One region of the Streptomyces sp. NPDC050509 genome, then DNA from elsewhere that is predicted to be linked to it. Evidence: riboswitches for the same ligand, from Rfam matches in the RefSeq annotation. Region 1 holds a riboswitch; each other region holds the start of a gene.

Region 1 (4,956 bases):
GGGCCACCGGTCTGCCCACCGCGACCAACATGGTCGCGACGGACTGGCGTCAGCTCATCCACGCGATGGCGTTGCAGTCGGTCTCCATCCCGCTCGCGGACCCGCACTTCTGGACCATGCGGGGGTCGGTGCGGGTGGCCGAGCTCTGCCATGCGGCGGGCCTGACGTGGGGCTGCCACTCCAACAACCACTTCGACATCTCGCTGGCCATGATGGCCCATTGCGGGGCCGCCGCCCCGGGGGAGTACAACGCCCTGGACACCCACTGGATCTGGCAGGAGGGCATGGAGCGGCTGACCGTGGAGCCCCCGCGGATCACCGCCGGCGAGATCGCCGTCGACGACACCCCGGGTCTCGGCGTCGAGGTCGACATGGACCGGCTGCTCGCGGCCCATGAGCTGTACCTGGAGAAGAAACTCTCCGGCCGGGACGACGCCGCCGCGATGCGCTTTCTGGTGAAGGACTGGGAGTTCGACGGCAAGCGCCCCTGCCTGGTGAGGTGAACCGGCCCGCAGGAAGTGACGCGTGAATCGACATGCCGTCAGGAGAATGAATGGCGCGGTGAATTCGGTGGCGTCCCCGGTCAATTCCCGCAGGGTGTCGGCAGTTGTCGGGGTGTCGGGTGGAGGGGTGCGGGATCCCGGCAACCCGACGGGACCCATTGATGGGCCTTTGTCGGAATTGACCGTTAGGTGGATATGGGTGTGATTAGTGTGGCTTGCTCTCTCTAACGCCTTTTGCCTGTCCGATAATTCCGTTACGTTCGTGACCTGCGTCATACTCCTGGCGGCGGGTGGGCGGGGCGAGGTGGGCGCTTTCTCTCGCAGGGGAGGAAAGTTGAGTTCCCGGGACCCCTCCGGAAAGGCGATTGCGCCGCCTTTGCGGAACTTGTGCGGCCCTGATTTCTCGCTTACGTTCACGTCCATCCGGATGGACCGCCAAATCCTGCCGCCGTCCGGAATCCCACACACCTATCCGTCAGAAGGCAGGAGCGGGGGACCCAGGTAAGTCGCCGGTCCGGAATTTCCGGAACGGCTCGGGGTGAAGCCGTACGCACCGTCGTACGGCCGGGCATCTCCAGCCCGAACCCGACAGCTCACCTCGCAGGCGACGGAGAGGAATTCGTCGTGCCCAGAAACGCCAAGCACCGCCGTTCCAGAGCTGGCTCCATCGCCCGTCGCCTCGTCGCGGTGGGTGCCGGGGGCGCCGCCCTCGCGATTCCGCTGGTGTCCGCGGCCACCGCCCAGGCGGCGGAGGCCCCCGCCGCCCCGGCGAAGACCACCACCTACGTCGTGGTCTCCGGCGACTCCCTGTCCAAGATCGCGCACGCGCACTCGGTCAGCGGCGGCTGGAAGAAGCTGTACGAGGACAACCGGAGCGCCGTCGGCGCCGACCCGTCGCACGTACTCCCCGGCCTGAAGCTGACCCTCAAGGGGAAGGCCCCGGCCACCGCCGCCAAGACGGCCACCACGGCGAGCACGAAGTCCGGTACGAACGGCTCCGTCACCCAGGCCGCCACGAAGACGTACAGCGACAACCTGGACGGCTGGATCCGCGAGTCGCTCGACGTCATGGCCCAGCACGGGATCCCCGGCACCTACGAGGGCATCCACCGCAACATCATTCGTGAGTCCGGGGGCGACCCGAACGCCATCAACAACTGGGACATCAACGCCCAGAACGGCGTTCCGTCCAAGGGCCTGCTCCAGGTCATCGCCCCGACGTTCCAGGCGTACCACGTGCCCGGTACGTCGACGGACAGCTACGACCCGGTCGCCAACATCACGGCCGCGTGCAACTACGCCGCCGACCGGTACGGCTCGATCGACAACGTGAACGGTCCCTACTAGACCGGACCGGCGTCGCGCAGCGCGCTGAACACACCGGCCCCGGCCCCGCCGTCCTACGACGTCGGGGCCGGGGCCGGTTCCCGTACCCCACGCGACGCCTGTGCCCCACAGGGCACCCGTGTCACACGCGTCGCGCGCGCAGCTCCCGTACCCCCGCCACCGCCAGCACGAGCGCCGTCGCGCCCAGGGACCACAGGAGCTGCGGGCGGGCCGCGTCATCGGTGAGCATCAGGACGAACACCGTCGCGATCGCGGCGAGCGTCACCCAGGTCAGGCCGGGGAAGAGCCACATCCTCAGGACCAGGCGCTCCGGCGCCTCCCGCTCGATGCGCGGGCGCAGCCGGAGCTGCGACACGGCGATCATCGCCCAGACGAAGAGCAGCACCGCGCCGACCGCGTTGAGCATGTACAGGAAGACCGTGTCGGGCCACTTCAGATTGAGCAGTACGGAGACGAACCCGAACGCCACCGACGCCAGCACCGCCCGCCGCGGCACACCCGCGCCGCCCACCTTCAGCAGGGCCTTCGGCGCCTCGCCCCGTTCGGCCAGGGAGAAGACCATCCGGGACGAGCCGTAGAGGTTGGCGTTGAGCGCCGAGAGCAGCGCCACGAAGACCACGATGTTCATGATCTGTCCGGCCGACGGGATACCGATCGCGTCGAGGACGGTGACGTACGGGCTGAGCCCCGCCTTCTGCGCCGTCCAGGGCAGCACGGTCACGATGACCGCCATCGAGCCGACGTAGAAGAACAGGATCCGGAAGACCGCGCTGCGCACCGCGCGCGCCACCGAGCGCACCGGGTCGTCGGACTCGGCCGCCGCGATCGTGACGACCTCCAGACCGCCGAAGGCGAAGATCACGGCGAGCACCCCGGAGGTGACGCCCTGCCATCCGTTCGGGAGGAAGCCGCCCTGTCCGGTGAGGTGGGCGAGACCGGCCGGGCTGGTGTCGGGCAGGACGCCGAAGATCGCGAGCAGCCCCAGAACCAGGAACGCGACGATCGCGAAGACCTTCAGGGCCGCGAAGTAGAACTCGAACTCGCCGAAGTTCTTCACGGCCGCGAGGTTCGCGCCGGTGAAGACGACCATGAAGACCAGGACCCAGGCCCACTGCGGTACGGAGGGCAGCCAGCCGTTCGCGATCTGCGCCGCGCCCGTCGCCTCCACGGCGAGCACGACGACCAGCAGGAACCAGTACAGCCAGCCGACGCTGAACCCCGCCCACCGGCCGAGCGCGCGCTCGGCGTGCACGGAGAACGAGCCCGACGCGGGCATCGCGGTCGACATCTCGCCCAGCATCCGCATCACGCACATCGCGAGCACGCCCGCGATCAGATACGAGACGACGATCCCGGGACCGGCCAGCGCGATCCCGGCGCCGGAGCCGACGAAGAGCCCGGCGCCGATGACACCGCCGAGCCCGAGCATGGTGAGGTGGCGCTGCTTGAGCCCGCCGGCCAGTGGTTCGCCGGACGGGGACGCGGCCGGCGTGGCCGGGGGAGGAGCGGGGAGTCGGTCGTGCATGGGGTGGGTCCAGACTGCTTTCCGGGCTGGTGGCTACGGAGACGGTGCGGCCCTGGCAGTGTCTCCGGACCGCCCCCGTCCAGGCAAAACGATTCCGGAGGCCGGACGCCGGACGACCGGCACGGGGCGGATGCCCGACGACCGGCACCCCGAGATGCCCGCGGGCGTCCGCCTCGTGCCCGCGGGCGTCCGGCTCAGCGCAGCCACGCCTCGTACGACATCACGGAGCCCGCCGTGACCCGGTAGCGGGCGATGTCCCGGGTGTACGTGATCTCCATGCCGAGCACCCGGCCGTCGCGCGGGTCGAGGATCACCAGGCGCCGTAGGGGCTCCCCCCGGTCCGCGGGGGAGTCGTACACATACGCCAGGCCCGTTCTGCCCAGCCGGTCGGTGACCGTTCCCGCGGGGCGCAGGCCGGGCTCGGCGGCCAGGACGCCGACGAGCGCGGCGGTCTCCCGGGGGCCGGGGGTCCACGCCTTGAGGTAGGCGGAGACGGCGTCCAGCAGGGCCGGAAGGCCGGGAGGGTCCGGCAGACGCGCGCCGTGCAGCAGATACGCGCGCAGCCCGGTCACGGTGTGCGGCGGGCTCTCGGGGTACGACGTGTCCGGCGCGTTGCCCGCGAGCCGCGTGGTCTCGCTCAGCACGGTGCGGTCGCCGACCGCGGGTCCGTCGCCGGTGAGGACGGGCCGCCCCGGACGCCTCGGGTCGGTGGCCACCACCGTCTCCGTCCAACTGCCGTCGTGGTGACGGCGCGTGGTCCGCTCCTCGGCCACGGTGACCGGGGCGGCGCTGCCGTCGTCCCGCAGTCCCATGCTCCACGTCTGGACGTCCGTTCCCGGGAGGGGCGCTGCCGTACGGTTCGCCGCCGCCCGGCGGACCCGCTCGGCCAGCTCGGCCAGCGGTACGGCGGGCGCGCCGGCGTCGACGCTCAGCGGGGAGGGCGCATCCACCGCGCTCCTGGTGGCCGCACCGCCGAACAGCACGGCCAGCGCCACCACCGCCGCGGTCGCAGCCGTCGCCGTCGCGAGACCCCACGCGGTACGCCGCCGGCACCGCGCCCGGCCCTCGCGCAGCAGCCGGTTCAGCCGCCGCTCCGCCTCGGCGGACAGCGGGCGGTCCCGCCAGGGGCCCTCGTCGGCGGGCGCCGGGTCGGCGGCCCGCAGCAGGTCGATCTCGTCGGTCATGGGCGCTGCCTCTCCGCGGCGTCGGGAACGGTGGTGGTCGCGTCGGGAACGGCCCGGTGGACGGGCAGCGCGTCGATACGCTCGCGCAGCCGCCGGCGCGCCCGGTGGACGCGCATCGTCGCCGCGTGGGTGCTGCAGCCGACGACGACCGCGATGTCGCGCGCCTCCAGCCCCTCCCAGGCGGTGAGCCGCAGGACCTCCTGGTCCGCCTCCGGAAGCTGGGCCAGCGCGTCGTGCACCCAGTCGCCCGGTGTTCCGGCGGCCGGGCTGTCCACGACGTGCGCGCGGTGCGCCACCGTGTGGTGGCCGATCCGCTGGAGGAGCCGCCGGTGACGGCCCGCCCCGCGCACGGCGTTGGCCAGGCAGTACCGGGCCACTCCGTACAGCCAGGGCAGCG
Region 2 (4,956 bases), on a different contig from region 1:
CCAGGCGATCTTGTGGCGGAGCTGGGTGAGCAGCGAGGTGAGCGCGGGGCTTCCCGACGCCTGGGCGAGCGTCTCGTGGAACCAGGCGCCCAGCGAGCGCAGATCCTCGCCCTGGCCCCTGCGGGCCCGTTCCTGGCCCAGTCTGACCAGGCCGCGCAGGACCTTGAGGTGGGCTTCCGTACGGCGCTGGGCCGCGCGCGCCGCGCCCAGCGGCTCCAGCAGCAGCCGTACCTCCAGCAGGTCGGCGGCCTCCTGCTCCGTGGGCTCGGCGACACAGGCGCCGGCATGGCGGCGCGTGGTCACGAAGCCCTCCGACTCCAGTGTGCGCAGGGCTTCGCGTACGGGGACGCGGGAGACGCCGTAGCGCCGCGCGAGCTGCTCCTCGGTGAGCCGGCTGCCCCGCTCGAACAGTCCGGAGACGATGTCGTCGCGAATGGCCGTGCATACCGAGTGCGCGGGAATGCGCATGTCCGAACCTCCGCCTTAATCCGCGCGAAACGCTGCCGATTGACGCCTGTTCCGTGACTCTATTGCAATCAACGCGAATTTCCGATGGGTGCCCGGAATCCATGGATATCTTTTGGCCAGCGCGGGAGCACGGCGAAGGCCCCGGCGCGGAGCCGGGGCCTTCGTGGGAAGCGGTGCGCGGGTGGGGCGGGAGGTGTCAGACCGTCACGCCGTGCGCGCGGAGGTACGCGACCGGATCCATGTCGGAGCCGTAGTCGGCGCTCGTCCTGGCCTCGAAGTGGAGGTGCGGCCCGGTGACGTTGCCGGTGGCGCCCGAGAGGCCGATCTGCTGGCCCGGGGTGACGCTCTGGCCGACCGAGACGCCGATCGAGGAGAGGTGGCCGTACTGGGTGTAGGTGCCGTCCGCCATCCTGAGGACGATGTTGTTGCCGTACGAGCCGCCCCAGCCGGCCTCGACGACGGTGCCCGTGCCGACGGCCACGACCGAGGTGCCGGACGCGGCGCGGAAGTCGACGCCCGAGTGGCTGCCGGAGGACCAGAGGGAGCCGCCGGACTGGTAGCCGGTGGTGACGTACGAGCCGGCGACGGGAAGCCGGAAGGTGCCCAGCCGCTTGCGCTCCTCGGCGCGCGCGGCGCGCACCCGCTCCTCGCGCAGCTCCTTCGCGCGGGCCTCAGCCTTGCGCTCGGCCTCGGCCTTCGCCGCGGCGCGCGCCGTGGCCTCGGCCTTCAGCCGTTCGACCTTCTCGGCGGCGTGGCGCTGGGCCTCCGCCTGGTCGTCGACCGCGCCGGCGACGGCGTCGCCGATGGCGATGACCTGGGTGAGTCCGGTGTGCGTGGCGGCCTCGGTGGAGCTGTCGGCGGCGAGCGCCGGGGAGGCGAGGGAGCCGATGACGCCGGTCGCGGTCAGCGTCGCGAACCCGGCGGCGCTCGCGCCCTTGCAGGTGATGCGGTTCGGGGCGCGGTGCTTCCCGGTGGCACGGGTGAACGCCATGGAGTGGCTGGTCCTTTCCTTCCCTCTCGCCTACCGGGTTAGCTGACGGGTTCGGAGCAGGAAGGTCTCCTACGGACCCCTCCGCGCGGTGTGCCCGCGAAGGCCGTCCGATTCACCCCAGGGACGTGGGTCCCCGGCTCCCCAGGCTCGCGCCTGACGGGGACTCGGCGATGGCTGCCCGATGCCACTGATGCGGCGCAACGGCGAACAGCCGGACCGACGCTAAGCGGCTCGTCTTTCAATAACCAAACAGACAAGGTTTTTTGTAGCGCACACCACAGGGCAGACGGGCATCCTCTCCACCAAAGGGGACATAAAGCAGAACCCCGGCGACCGTGGTCGCCGGGGTTCCACGGAAAGACGAATCAGCCTGTGACAACCGTCACTTCACCGATTCCGAGAGCCTCGACCGGCTCCTTGATCTGCGCCGCGTCCCCGACCAGAACGGTGACGAGCCGGTCCACGGGGAAGGCGTTGACGGCGGCGGCCGTCGCCTCGACGGTGCCCGTCTCGACCAGCCGCGCGTAGAGCCGCGCCTGGAAGTCGTCCGGGAGGTGCTGCTCGACCTGGTCGGCCAGCGTGGCCGCGACGGAGGCGGCCGTCTCGTACTTCAGCGGCGCGACCCCCACCAGGTTCTGCACGGCCACGTCGCGCTCGGCGTCCGTGAGCCCTTCGGCGGCGAGGGTGCGCAGCACCGTCCAGAGGTCGTCGAGCGCCGGTCCGGTGGACGCGGTGTCCACGGAGCCGCTGATGGCGAGCATCGCGGCGCCCGTCCCCCCGTCCGGCGAGGACGGCGCCGAGGAGCGCAGCACCTGGCCGAAGGCGCGTACGCCGTAGGTGTAGCCCTTCTCCTCGCGCAGGACGCGGTCGAGCCGGGAGGTGAGCGTGCCGCCCAGGCAGTACGTGCCCAGCACCTGCGCGGGCCAGACGCGGTCGTGCCGGTCGGCGCCGATCCGGCCGATCAGAAGCTGGGTCTGGACGGCGCCGGGGCGGTCCACGATGACGACCCGGCCGGTGTCGTCGGCCGTGATGGCCGGTGCGGTCCTGGACGCGGCCGTGTCGCCCGTCCAGGCGCCGAGGGTGTCCGCGAGGATCGCGTCCAGGTCGACGCCCGCCAGGTCGCCGACGATCACCGCGGTGGCCGTGGCGGGGCGTACGTGCGCCTCGTAGAAGGCGCGGACGCCCGCGGCGTCGATGCGCTCCACGGTCTCCTCGGTGCCCTGGCGCGGTCGTGACATGCGCAGGGAGGCCGGGAACAGCTCCTTGGAGAGCTGCTTGGCGGCGCGGCGGCCCGGGTTGGCGGTCTCGTGCGGGATCTCGTCGAGCCGGTTCCGTACGAGCCGCTCGATCTCGCTGTCCGCGAAGGCGGGGGCGCGCAGCGCCTCGGCGAGCAGGCCGAGCGCCTTGAGCAGCCGGGAGACGGGGACCTCCAGGGAGACCCGCAGGCCCGGGTGGTCCGCGTGCGCGTCGAGGGTGGCGCCGCAGCGCTCCAGCTCGGCGGCGAACTCCTCGGCGCTGTGCTTGTCGGTGCCCTCCGAGAGCGCCCGCGCCATGATCGTGGCGATGCCGTCGAGCCCCTCGGGCTCGGCGTCCAGCGGGGCGTCGAGATTGATCTCGACGGCGACCACCTGCTGGCCGGGTCGGTCGCAGCGCAGCACCGTCAGGCCGTTGCCGAGCGTGGAGCGCTCGGGGGCGGGGAAGGCCCAGGGCCTGGCCTCGCCGGCGGTCGGCTGCGGGTGGAACTCCATGGTCACGGCAGCGTCGGTCACTGGTCCGCCCCCTCGTGCTCGTCGGTCTCGTCGGCGTCCGCCGCGTCTTCGGGGGCGATCGGCTCGTACACCAGCACCGCCCGGTTGTCGGGGCGCAGCCGCGCCGCGGCGACGGCCCTGACCTCGTCCGCGGTGATGTCCAGGACGCGGTCGACGGCGGTCAGCGCGAGCTGCGGGTCGCCGAACAGGACGGCGAACCGGCACAGTTCGTCGGCGCGGCCGGCGACCGTGCCGAGCCGGTCCAGCCATTCACGTTCGAGCTGGGCCTGGGCCCGCTCCATCTCCTCGGTGGTGGGGCCCTCGGCGGCGAACCTGGCCAGCTCCTCGTCGACGGCCGTCTCGATCGCCGGGACCTCGACCCCGCCGGACGTCTTCACGTCCAGCCAGCCGAGCGAGGGGGCGCCCGCGAGCCGCAGCAGCCCGAAGCCGGCGGCGACCGCGGTGCGGTCGCGCCGTACCAGCCGGTTGTGGAGGCGGGAGGACTCGCCGCCGCCGAGGACGGTGAGCGCCAGGTCGGCGGCGTCGCACTCGCGGGTGCCGTCGTGCGGCAGCCGGTAGGCGGCCATCAGCGCGCGGGCCGGGACCTCCTCGTGCACCTCCTCGCGGAGCTGCTCGCCGATGGTGTCGGGGAGGGTGCCGTCGCGCGGCGGCTGCTTGCCGTCGTGCGAGGGGATGGAGCCGAAGTACTTCTCGATCCAGGCGAGGGTGCGCTCGGGGTCGATGTCGCCGACGACGGAGAGCACCGCGTTGTTCGGCGCGTAGTTCGTACGGAAGAACGCGCGGGCGTCCTCCAGGGTGGCGGCGTCCAGGTCGGCCATGGAGCCGATCGGCGTGTGGTGGTACGGGTGGCCCTCGGGGTACGAGAGCGCGGTCAGTCGTTCGAAGGCCGTACCGTATGGCACATTGTCGTACCGCTGGCGGCGCTCGTTCTTGACGACGTCCCGCTGGTTCTCCATGGACTCCTCGTCGAGCGCGGCGAGCAAGGAGCCCATCCGGTCGGCTTCCAGCCAGAGCGCCAGTTCGAGCTGGTGGGTGGGCATGGTCTCGAAATAGTTGGTGCGTTCGAAACTGGTGGTGCCGTTGAGGGAGCCGCCGGCCCCCTGCACCAGCTCGAAGTGGCCGTTCCCCGACACCTGCGCCGAGCCCTGGAACATCAGGTGCTCGAAAAGGTGGGCAAGGCCGGTACGGCCCTTGACTTCGTGGCGCGAGCCGACGTCGTACCAGAGGCAGACCGCGGCGACCGGGGTCAGGTGGTCCTCGGAGAGCACCACGCGGAGGCCGTTGGCCAGGCGGTGCTCAGTCGCTGTCAGGCCGCCGGAACCGGCCTGCGCTGTGGCCGTGTGACCCATGGGCATGTACGTCCCTTCGATCGCGATATGGAGAAGTCCTGCCACTGTATGCAAGCGTGCCGACACCTGGCGAAGTTCCCGTAACAGGTCCGGGATCTGGCACCCTTCCGACACGCGCCCCTTCCCGTCCCAACGACGGGTCGAGGTCGGCGTTGTCAGTGGCGCGGTCCACAATGGTCCGCGTCAGTTCCAGAAGTTGCCGTACAGAACTTGTGAAGGAGCCGCAGCCGCGATGGCCCGCCGCAGCACCAAGACCCCGCCGCCGGAGGACTTCGAGGAGAAGATCCTCGACATCGACGTGGTCGATGAAATGCAGGGCTCCTTCCTTGAGTACGCGTACTCGGTGATCTACTCCCGGGCCCTGCCCGACGCCCGGGAC
Region 3 (4,956 bases), on a different contig from region 1:
CCCCGGCCGCGCCCCTCGCGCTCTCCTCGATGCGGGCACGCACCATGGCGCGGGGGTTCGCGAGCCGCAGCCACGGGCGCGCGGCGGCGCGGGTGGTCGGGGAGTACGAGGCGTTCGCGACGGCCCTGGCGTTCCTGCGCCACCGGGCCGGGCGTGACCCGGTCGGCCCGGACTTCGTGGAGCGCGAGCAGGAACTGCTGCACCACCTGTGGGAGCGCAAGGAGATAGCGGGGCCCGCGCTGACCTATGCGGCGCGGGCCACGGGCCGGGTACGGGTGCCGCCGCCGTACATCGACTACGACGGCTACAACCCGTACCGCCAGTACTGATCGTCCGTCCCGAGGTGACCTCCGTCAGACGGAGGCGGCGGTCACGCGGTGCCGGGTATCAGGCGGAGGCGGCGGTCAGCTCCGCCAGCTCCTCCTCCGTCAGCTCCAGCTCCGCGACCGCGAGCAGCGCCGGAAGCTGCTCGGGCGCCCGCGCGGAGGCGAGGGGCGCGACGACGGTCGGCTGCGCCGCCAGCCAGGCGAGCGCGACGGTGGCGACCTCGGCGCCGTGCGCCTCGGCGATCCGGTCCAGCGCGGCGAGCACCTTCACACCGCGCTCGGACTCCAGGTACTTGCCCGCACCCTCGGCGCGGGCGCTCTCCACCTGGGTGCCGGGTCGGTACTTGCCGGTCAGGAAGCCGGAGGCGAGGGCGAAGTACGGCACGACGGAGAGGCCGTGTCGGGCCGCGGTGTCCCGCAGGGGGCCCTCGTACGTGTCGCGCGAGACCAGGTTGTAGTGCGGCTGGAGCGCGACATACCGGGCAAGACCCTCGCGCTCCGCGAAGGTGATCGAGGCGTCCAGCCGTTCCGCGCTGAGGTTGGAGGCGGCGACGGCGCGGACCTTGCCCTCCTTGACGAGCTGGTCGAGCGTGGTGACGATCTCCTCGACCGGGACGTCCGGGTCGTCGAAGTGCGTGTAGTACAGGTCGATGTAATCGGTCCCGAGCCGGCGCAGCGACTCCTCGGCCCCGGCCTTGATCGTGGCGGGCTTCAGCCCCTTGAACTCCGGGTGCGCGCCCACCTTCGTCGCGACGAGCACGTCGGAGCGGTTGCCGCGCGCGGCGAGCCACTCGCCGAGGACGGTCTCGGACTCACCGCCGGCATGGCCCGGCACCCAGGACGAGTAGGTGTCGGCGGTGTCCACGAAGTTGCCGCCCGCGGCGGCGTACGCGTCGAGGACGGCGAAGGAGGCCGTACGGTCGGCGGTCCAGCCGAAGACGTTGCCGCCGAGGGCGAGGGGGAAGACCTTGAGGTCGGAGGAGCCGAGTGTGCGCAAAGTCGTCATACCTCACTACAACTCCCCCAGGGAGCGCCCTATTCCGTTTCAGGGCACTCCCGTTGCCCTCAGGGCCTGGGAGTTGACCTCAGGGCCTCAGGGCCTCAGGGGTTGATGCCCTTGCCGTTCAGCCAGGCCATCGGGTCGATGCCCGTACCGCCGGAGGTGTGGACCTCCAGGTGGAGGTGCGGCCCGGTCACGTTGCCGGTCGCGCCGACCCGGCCGATGACCTCACCGGTGGAGACCTTCTGCCCGGCGCTGACGGAGAGCGAGGACTGGTGCGCGTACCAGACCTCCGTGCCGTCATCCAGCTCCAGGACCGTGCGGTAGCCGTACGAGCCCGACCAGCCGGCCGACTTGACGGTGCCGCTGTGCACGGCCTTGATCGGGGTGCCCGTGGGCGCCGCGAAGTCCAGGCCGGTGTGGTAGCCGGAGGACCAGAGGGAGCCGGACTGACCGAAGGAGGAGGTGAGGGTGTACGAGGAGGTGGGGAGGGAGTAGCTGGCCGCCAGCTTGGCGAGACGTTCCTTCTCGGCCTTGGCCTTGGCCTCCGCCTCGGCCTTCTTCTTGGCCGCCTCGATCTTCTTCTCGGCGTCGGTCTGGCGCGCCTTGGCCTGGGCCGCGGCCTTCTCGGCCGCCGCGTCCTGCACCGCCGCCTTCTGCGTGGCGTCGGCCTCGGTCTGCTGCCGCTCGGCCTGCTGGAGGATGCGGGCGCGCAGCGCCTCGCCGGCGTCGGTGGCGCCCTGTTCGGTGTCCGAGATCGTCAGCCCGGCGGTGGTCAGCGGCTCACTGGCCAGCACGTCGGACTCGGAGTCCGAGTCGTCCGAGCCGAGATAGGCCATCCCCGGCAGGGACTTGGCGTCCGGAAGGTTGTCCGCGATGGCATCGGGCAGGGATATGGAGACCGCGGGCTTGTCCTGCGCGGTGGCGATGCCGCCCGCGCCGACAGCGGCGATGACGCCGACGCCGAGGACGGTGGAGCTGCGGGCGAGTCCGTTGCGCTGTCTGGCGACGCGGTGCTTGCCGCGTACGGGACGGACGGACTCCTCGGTGGGGTTCCACTCCCCCCAGGTGCCGGGCGCCTCGTTCTCACCGCCGCTGCCGAAGGAGTGGGGTTCGAAGGTCGCCGTGGGGGCAGACTGGTTGGACGCCACTGAGGCGTGCTCCTTTCCTTCCTTCTCGCCTACCGGGTTAGCTGACGGGTTCGGAGCAGGAAGGTCTCCTACGGGTGTCCCCTGCCGCGCACGGCGGCAAGTAACTCCCGATTCACCCCAATGGGTGGTTCCCCGGTTCCCTCGCGGGATTCGGCGCACGCGCACGGTGCCATCTCTGACGACGGCTGGGACGACCGCGCTGCGTTATCGAACGTTAATAGAGACCAGGGCGTTATTCCAAGCTGTTCCCGGTGATCGTTAACGACTTCGCATCGGACGTACCGGGACACAAGAACGCGCATCAGGGCGAGTTGATCGACGCCAGGAGCATATCCGTCCACCGCACATACTTGACGGTATGTCATTTGTTGTGCGGAGCGGTACGTGTCGAACACGCTTCGTGACCGCCGGTCGTGGTCCGCCCTCACACTTCCCTCACGCAGCCGCGTCGCGGAGGCCGACGCGGAGAGCCTCACGGACCCGCGTCACGACGGACCCGCGTCACGGAACGATCGGCATCGTCCTGCGCCGCTCCGGCTCCCCCTCCGTGGGCCGGCTGACCGCCAGCAGCGCCATGTCGTCCTGGCTGCCGCCGCCCGTGTGCAGCCGTACGTCGTCGATCAGCGCCTGGAGCATCTCGTCGGGCCCCTGGAAGATCCGCCCGTCCAGCCGCTCGCGCGGGACGTAGAAGACCCCCTGGCCGTCGCGCGCCTCGGTGAGCCCGTCCGTGTAGAAGAGCAGCGTCGCGCCGTCGGGGTACGCGGACTGCTCCGCCCGGTCCGGCCACGCGCCCAGCTCGCTCATGCCGAGCGGCAGCGCGGGGTCGCGCGACGCCAGCATCCGTACCGCTCCGTCGTGGCACATCAGCAGCGGCTCGGGATGCCCCCGGTTGACGAGCCGTACGACGTCCTCGCCGTGCGGGATCTCCGCCAGTACGGCCGTGGTGAACCCCTCGAAGACATCGAGCCCGTCCCGCCGCGTCCCCTCGCGCAGGAGCGAGCGCTCCAGCCGCTGTGCGACGCCCTCCAGCGAACTCTCCTGCTCCGCCGCCTCCCGGAACGACCCGATGATCACGGCGACCGCCTCGACCGCCTCCAGCCCCTTCCCCCGTACGTCGCCGACCACCAGCCGCACCCCGTACGGCGTGTCCTGTACGGCGAAGAGGTCCCCGCCGATGAACGCGCCCTCCTGCGCCGCCTCGTACCGCGCCGCGATCCGCAGACCGCCGATCCGCTCCGCCGGTCTGGGCAGCACGGCGCGCTGGGCGGTCTCGGCGATGATGCGGGCGGAGGCCAGCCGTTCGCCGCTGCGTCTGACGACCCCGTTGATGTAGAGCGCGAGGGCGGAGACGACCAGCACCGTCAGCAGCTCGCTGACCGACACCACCGTGGTCAGCGTGCCCGTATGGGCGCGCAGCGCCACCTCGGCGGCGAGCGAGGCCAGGGCCACCAGCAGGGTGCCGAAGAGCGGGTAGAACGGCGCCGCGACCAGCGGGGCGGCGGCGAAGAGCGGCGACGAGGTCACCCGCGCCGGGGTCACCAGATCCAGGATCACCCCGCCGATGATCACCAGCGCGGGCAGGAACCGGACGACCCGGCGCCCGGCGAGGCGCCGCCCGTACCCGTACGGTCCGTGCGGCGCCCGGCCGAGATCCCTGGCGGGGTCGCGCCGGTGGTCGCGCCCGTTCGTACCGGTGGCCCAGAAACCCGCACCGTCGGCACCCCAGAACCCGGCGCCGTCGGCGTCCTGCCTGGTCCTGCCGCCGAGGCGTTCTCCGATTCTCCTGAGCTTCCCCACCAGTCGTCTCCTGCCCGATCCGCCGACGGCTGCGGACGGTACCGCGCTCCACCCAGGCTGGCCGCTGCCGCGCCGGGCAGCGACCCGCCGTCGGCCGACTGGGCTACGGAGAACCGGTACCACCGGCAGGAGACCGGTACTGCCGGACAGGAGACCGGTGCTGGACTGCGGAGAACCGATGTGGAAACGCTCAGTCGGTCAGGTGGCGCTCGGCGTACACCTTCATGGCGTCCCGCACGAGCACAGCCGTACCTTCACCGTACTGGTCATACGTCGCGGTGAAACGTGGATCATCGACGTACATGGCCGTCACCCCGATGACATAAGACCTGGTGGGCTCCATGGTCACCGACAGCCAGTCGCAGTGACGCCGGGCGATCGCCTGCGCCTCGTCGCTCGAAGCGCCGTGCCCGGCCGCCGCCGTACGCCCCCAGTCGCGGGCGATCGACTCGTGCTGCTCACCGAACGCCCGGCGCTCCCCCTCGCTCAGCGAGCGCCACCAGCGGTCGCTCTTCTCGTAGGCGGGGCGACCCCACCGCTCGGTTGCCTCCTGCTCGTACCGCGTGTGCGCGAAGCCGTCCAACACTTCTTCCGCCATGAGTTCCTCTCCGTTCCCGGTCTTGTGGAGAGTGGTCCGCACGGACGCGATCAGCCGTCCGATGCGCTCGCGCTCCTGCTCCAG
Region 4 (4,956 bases), on a different contig from region 1:
GCTCGCAGCAGATAGCCGTGGCCGAGAAGGTGTTCGAGGCCCAGGGGGCGCAGGCGTGGTCCAGTTGCGCCGGTGTCTCCGGGCTGACCAAGGCGGTCGGCGGCGCTGTCTCCGACGTCGTGGAAGGGGTGACGGGCGGGGGCGAGAGCGCCGACACGTCCGGAACCCCGTCGACCGACGCGTCCGGGAGTACGTCGCCGTCGGCTGACGGTACGACCGGCAAGGGCGCGGACAAGGGTACGGCGACGGAGCGGGACGGGGACGAGTACCCGGACGCCACCAGCCCGAGCCCCGGAGCCACCGGTTCCGCGACCGGCGAGGACGACGCCGACGACAAGGGCGGCACGTCCAAGGGCAAGCACCGCGGCCAGGCGGCCGACGAGAGCGCCACGCCGGGCGATGCGACGGAGGAGCGCGGGGCGGACAGCCGTGCGTCCCGCGGGGCCGCAGGGACGCGTGACGCCGGCAAGCTCACGGAGGGCGTGGAGCGCGAGGTCGAGCGGGTTGTCGACGCGGTCGGCGGCCACCTCTCCCTGTCGACCGGCGGACAGAAGGTCGTCGGCGGCTGGGTCTGAGGCGCCCGCGCCGGGGGCCGGGGGGCCGGGGGGCCGGGACCGACTGTTCCGGACCGGAACCGACGGCTCCGACCGGAACCGACGGCTCCGACCGGAACCGACGGCTCCGCCGACCGGAATCAAGGATTCCGGGACGGGATCGGCCGGTTCCGGGATCGGCGCGTACGGATCCGGCGGCCGGACGCGTACGGATCCCGCGGCCCGGAACGGACGGATCCGGAGCGGGCGCGGGCGAGTGCCGTTGAACGGCGCCCCGTTGACGCCTCCTCGGCCGCGTCCGTCCTGGCCGGCGCCTCCGATCTCCGGCCGGAACGCGGTGAGTTAGCGACCGTATGTCCCCTTCTGTGCAAGTGAGACAAGGGTCTCTTCACCGCAACTCGGGCTCTGTGTCTCGGCGGTTGGGCGAATTCGGTTCCCACCTGCGGAAACGTATTGTCCGTCGGAGGAGGTAAGGGCGTTTTTTCCGGGATGTTCCTCTTTGAACAACCGGCAGGCCTGTGATTACGGTCTGAACCGCTCGCACCGCGGGCCTCGTCGACCGTCACGCCGAATCCTGCCGTCGGTCGGGGGGAGTAATCGTCGCTTCAAGCGCCGAAGGCAGGAGCGGGGGACCCATAGGTTCGCGCCGGGCCCGGCCGTCGAGAGACGGGCGGTGACCGGCTTGGGGTGAAGCCGCGTGTGAGAGCACGCGGCCGGGCAACTCATTGGCCCGAACCCGACAGCTCACCTCGTAGGCGTCGGTGAGGAGATGTGTTCCATGCTGCTGCGTTCCAGCAAGGCCAAGCACCGTCGCCCGTCCAAGGCCGTCCGCTACGCGACGCTCGCCGGGATCACCGGTGCCGCCGTCGCGGCCCCCCTGCTCGGTGCCACCGCCGCCTCCGCCGCCACCGCCTCCGAGTGGGACCAGGTCGCCCAGTGCGAGTCCGGCGGCAACTGGTCGATCAACACCGGCAACGGCTTCTACGGCGGTCTGCAGTTCACGCCCTCCACCTGGGCCGCGTACGGCGGTACCTCCTACGCCCAGCGCGCCGACCAGGCCTCCAAGTCGCAGCAGATAGCCGTCGCCGAGAAGGTCCTCGCGGGCCAGGGCAAGGGCGCCTGGCCGAACTGCGGCGTGAACCTCTCCGGCGCCTCGTACGGCGGCGGCTCGACCGGCTCGGGCTCCGGTTCCGACTCCGGTTCCTCCAGCTCCAGCAACTCGGGCAGCTCCAGCAATTCCGGTAGCTCCAGCAATTCTGGTAGCTCCAGCAACTCCGGTACGCAGAAGTCCGCCCCGAGCCAGCAGGCGCAGCCGCAGCAGTCGAGCCGTGACGAGGCGCAGCCGGCCTCGCGCGGCCAGAGCCGTCCCGCCACGATCAAGAAGGGTGACGGCGAGTACAAGGTCAAGTCCGGCGACACCCTCTCCAAGATCGCCACCGCCCACAAGGTCAAGGGCGGCTGGGAGAAGATCTTCGACCTGAACAAGGACATCGTCCCCGACGCGGACGTCATCTACCCGGGTCAGCAGCTCCACCTGAGCTGATCCGTCCTCCCCGGCCCGGCGCGTCACCCCCGTACGCGCCGGGCCGGGGCCTTTTCGGGCACGGAACCGGGCCTCATGTCGCCCGGGAGGGTCCACGGCGGCGCCTTAGGGGCGGGCACCGGCTGGCCGATGACCCGGAGCCGGTTAGGCTCATGTCGCAAGGCCAAGAGACCCTGCACCCACGCGTCACATCCAGAAGGAGATGCTCGTGCCGTCCATCGACGTCGTCGTAGCCCGGGAAATCCTCGACTCCCGAGGTAACCCCACGGTCGAGGTCGAGGTCGGCCTCGACGACGGCAGCACGGGTCGTGCTGCTGTCCCCTCCGGTGCCTCCACCGGTGCGTTCGAGGCCGTCGAACTCCGCGACGGAGACGCCAACCGCTACCTGGGCAAGGGTGTCGAGAAGGCCGTCCTCGCCGTCATCGAGCAGATCGGCCCGGAGCTGGTCGGGTACGACGCCACCGAGCAGCGCCTCATCGACCAGGCGATGATCGACCTGGACGCGACCGAGAACAAGGGTTCGCTGGGCGCCAACGCCATCCTCGGTGTCTCGCTCGCCGTCGCGCACGCCGCCTCCGAGGCGTCCGACCTGCCGCTCTTCCGCTACCTGGGCGGCCCGAACGCGCACCTGCTGCCCGTTCCGATGATGAACATCCTGAACGGTGGCTCGCACGCCGATTCGAATGTCGACATCCAGGAATTCATGATCGCCCCGATCGGCGCGGAGTCCTTCTCCGAGGCGCTGCGCTGGGGCGCCGAGGTCTACCACACGCTCAAGAAGGTCCTGAAGCAGAAGGGCCTCTCCACCGGTCTGGGCGACGAGGGCGGCTTCGCGCCCAACCTGGAGTCCAACCGCGCCGCGCTCGACCTCATCCTCGAAGCGGTCAAGGAGGCCGGTTACGTCCCCGGCCGTGACATCGCGCTCGCGCTCGACGTCGCCGCGTCCGAGTTCTACAAGGACGGCTCGTACGAGTTCGAGGGCAAGTCGCGCTCGGCCGCCGAGATGACCGAGTACTACGAGGAGCTGGTCGCCGCCTACCCGCTCGTCTCCATCGAGGACCCGCTCTTCGAGGACGACTGGGCCGGCTGGAAGATCATCACCGACAAGCTGGGCGCCAAGGTCCAGATCGTCGGCGACGACCTCTTCGTCACCAACCCGGAGCGCCTCGCCCGGGGCATCGAGGAGGGCTCGGCCAACGCCCTGCTCGTCAAGGTCAACCAGATCGGCTCGCTGACCGAGACCCTGGACGCCGTCGAGCTGGCCCAGCGCAACGGCTTCAAGTGCATGATGTCCCACCGCTCCGGTGAGACCGAGGACGTCACGATCGCCGACCTCGCGGTGGCCGTGAACTGCGGTCAGATCAAGACCGGCGCCCCGGCCCGCTCGGACCGCGTCGCCAAGTACAACCAGCTTCTGCGCATCGAGGAGATCCTCGACGACGCGGCGGTGTACGCGGGCCGCAGCGCGTTCCCGCGCTTCCGCTCCGCGAACTAGTTGATCAGAGGGCGGGCGGCGCGTAACGCGTAGCCCGTCGCGGGCGGCGAACCGCCCGTCGTCCGTACGTCCCCGGCCGCGGTCCCGTACCGTGTCCGGGGACGTACGTACGTGACAGGGGAGGCGGGCCATGGCCGGGAACCGCGACCGGTTCTCCACCTCGACCAGACTGCGGCTGCTCGGCGAGCAGACCGCGGCCCGGGTCTACCGCTCGCAGAACCGCAGGCAGGACCGCCGGTCCCGGCTCACGGGACGGGCGGCCTTCCTCGCGCTGGTCGTCTGCACCCTGGTGGTGGCGCTCGCGTACCCGATGCGGGAGTACGTGTCGCAGCGGAACGAGATCGCCGACCAGGAGCGGCTGAGCCAGGAGGCCCAGCGGCAGGTGGAGGAGTTGCGCGACGAGAAGGCGCGGCTCCAGGACGACGCGTACATCGAGCGGCTGGCCCGCGAGCATCTGCACTACCTGCGGCCGGGGGAGACGGGTTTCACCGTCATCGACCCGGCGGAGGCGGAGGAGCGGCGCGCGGAACAGGGCGCGGCGGACCGGCCCTGGTACTCGAACGTCCTGGACGGCGTGGACGAGGCGGACCGCCCCGGCACCTAGCCCCCCGCCCCCGCACGCACGCACCGTATGACACGAATCCGCATGACATGAATCCGGAACGGCAGAACCAGGCAGGCATGAAGACGCCCCCTCCGCAGACCGTACGCACCGAGCCCACCGAGGCGGACGTCGCCGCTTTCAAGGAACAGCTCGGCCGCCCGCCGCGCGGGCTGCGCGCCATCGCGCACCGCTGCCCCTGCGGACAGCCGGACGTGGTCGAGACCGCCCCGCGGCTCCCCGACGGCACGCCCTTCCCGACGACGTACTACCTGACGTGCCCGCGCGCGGCCTCGGCCATCGGCACGCTGGAGGCGAACGGTGTCATGAAGGAGATGACCGAGCGCCTCGCGACCGACCCCGAGCTGGCCGCCGCGTACCGCGCGGCGCACGAGGACTACCTCGCGCGGCGCGACGCCATCGAGGTGCTGGAGGGCTTCCCCAGCGCGGGCGGCATGCCGGACCGGGTGAAGTGCCTGCACGTCCTGGTCGGCCACTCGCTGGCGGCCGGCCCCGGGGTGAACCCGCTGGGTGACGAGGCGTTGGCGATGCTCCCGGAGTGGTGGGCGAAGGGCCCGTGCGTCACGCCGTGCGGGTCCGGTCCTTCCGACGCGGGGGCGGGCGCGGCATGACCAGGGTCGCGGCCATCGACTGCGGTACGAACTCGATCCGCCTGCTCGTCGCCGACGTCCACCCGGAAACGGGCGAACTGGTCGATCTCGACCGGCGGATGACGATCGTACGGCTCGGCCAGGGCGTCGAC

The links. A riboswitch is a leader RNA that binds a small molecule or an ion and turns the genes downstream of it on or off. The one in region 1 is predicted to bind cyclic di-AMP.
Region 2: it holds a riboswitch for cyclic di-AMP, as region 1 does, so the genes downstream of both, ACIBJC_RS37095 (M23 family metallopeptidase) here and ACIBJC_RS32575 (transglycosylase SLT domain-containing protein) in region 1, are expected to answer to the same signal.
Region 3: it holds a riboswitch for cyclic di-AMP, as region 1 does, so the genes downstream of both, ACIBJC_RS27200 (M23 family metallopeptidase) here and ACIBJC_RS32575 (transglycosylase SLT domain-containing protein) in region 1, are expected to answer to the same signal.
Region 4: it holds a riboswitch for cyclic di-AMP, as region 1 does, so the genes downstream of both, ACIBJC_RS14565 (transglycosylase family protein) here and ACIBJC_RS32575 (transglycosylase SLT domain-containing protein) in region 1, are expected to answer to the same signal.

The regions. Positions count from the first base shown of each region.
Region 1 covers NZ_JBITHL010000014.1:100,238-105,193, reverse strand. The annotation lists gene ACIBJC_RS32580 (enolase C-terminal domain-like protein) at 1-503, shown strand, start outside; cyclic di-AMP (ydaO/yuaA leader) riboswitch at 959-1,123, shown strand; gene ACIBJC_RS32575 (transglycosylase SLT domain-containing protein) at 1,128-1,850, shown strand; gene ACIBJC_RS32570 (amino acid permease) at 1,972-3,375, opposite strand; gene ACIBJC_RS32565 (CU044_5270 family protein) at 3,570-4,559, opposite strand; gene ACIBJC_RS32560 (RNA polymerase sigma factor) at 4,556-4,956, opposite strand, start outside.
Region 2 covers NZ_JBITHL010000020.1:97,162-102,117, reverse strand. The annotation lists gene ACIBJC_RS37100 (GntR family transcriptional regulator) at 1-468, opposite strand, end outside; gene ACIBJC_RS37095 (M23 family metallopeptidase) at 665-1,459, opposite strand; cyclic di-AMP (ydaO/yuaA leader) riboswitch at 1,472-1,639, opposite strand; gene ACIBJC_RS37090 (M16 family metallopeptidase) at 1,825-3,207, opposite strand; gene ACIBJC_RS37085 (M16 family metallopeptidase) at 3,225-4,583, opposite strand; gene ACIBJC_RS37080 (DNA topoisomerase (ATP-hydrolyzing) subunit A) at 4,810-4,956, shown strand, end outside.
Region 3 covers NZ_JBITHL010000009.1:471,075-476,030, reverse strand. The annotation lists gene ACIBJC_RS27210 (PrsW family intramembrane metalloprotease) at 1-329, shown strand, start outside; gene ACIBJC_RS27205 (aldo/keto reductase) at 388-1,332, opposite strand; gene ACIBJC_RS27200 (M23 family metallopeptidase) at 1,428-2,477, opposite strand; cyclic di-AMP (ydaO/yuaA leader) riboswitch at 2,489-2,643, opposite strand; gene ACIBJC_RS27195 (PP2C family protein-serine/threonine phosphatase) at 2,979-4,058, opposite strand; gene ACIBJC_RS27190 (MerR family transcriptional regulator) at 4,465-4,956, opposite strand, start outside.
Region 4 covers NZ_JBITHL010000004.1:484,415-489,370, forward strand. The annotation lists gene ACIBJC_RS14560 (transglycosylase family protein) at 1-575, shown strand, start outside; cyclic di-AMP (ydaO/yuaA leader) riboswitch at 1,155-1,327, shown strand; gene ACIBJC_RS14565 (transglycosylase family protein) at 1,336-2,097, shown strand; gene eno (phosphopyruvate hydratase) at 2,300-3,592, shown strand; gene ACIBJC_RS14575 (septum formation initiator family protein) at 3,723-4,196, shown strand; gene ACIBJC_RS14580 (DUF501 domain-containing protein) at 4,274-4,825, shown strand; gene ACIBJC_RS14585 (exopolyphosphatase) at 4,822-4,956, shown strand, end outside.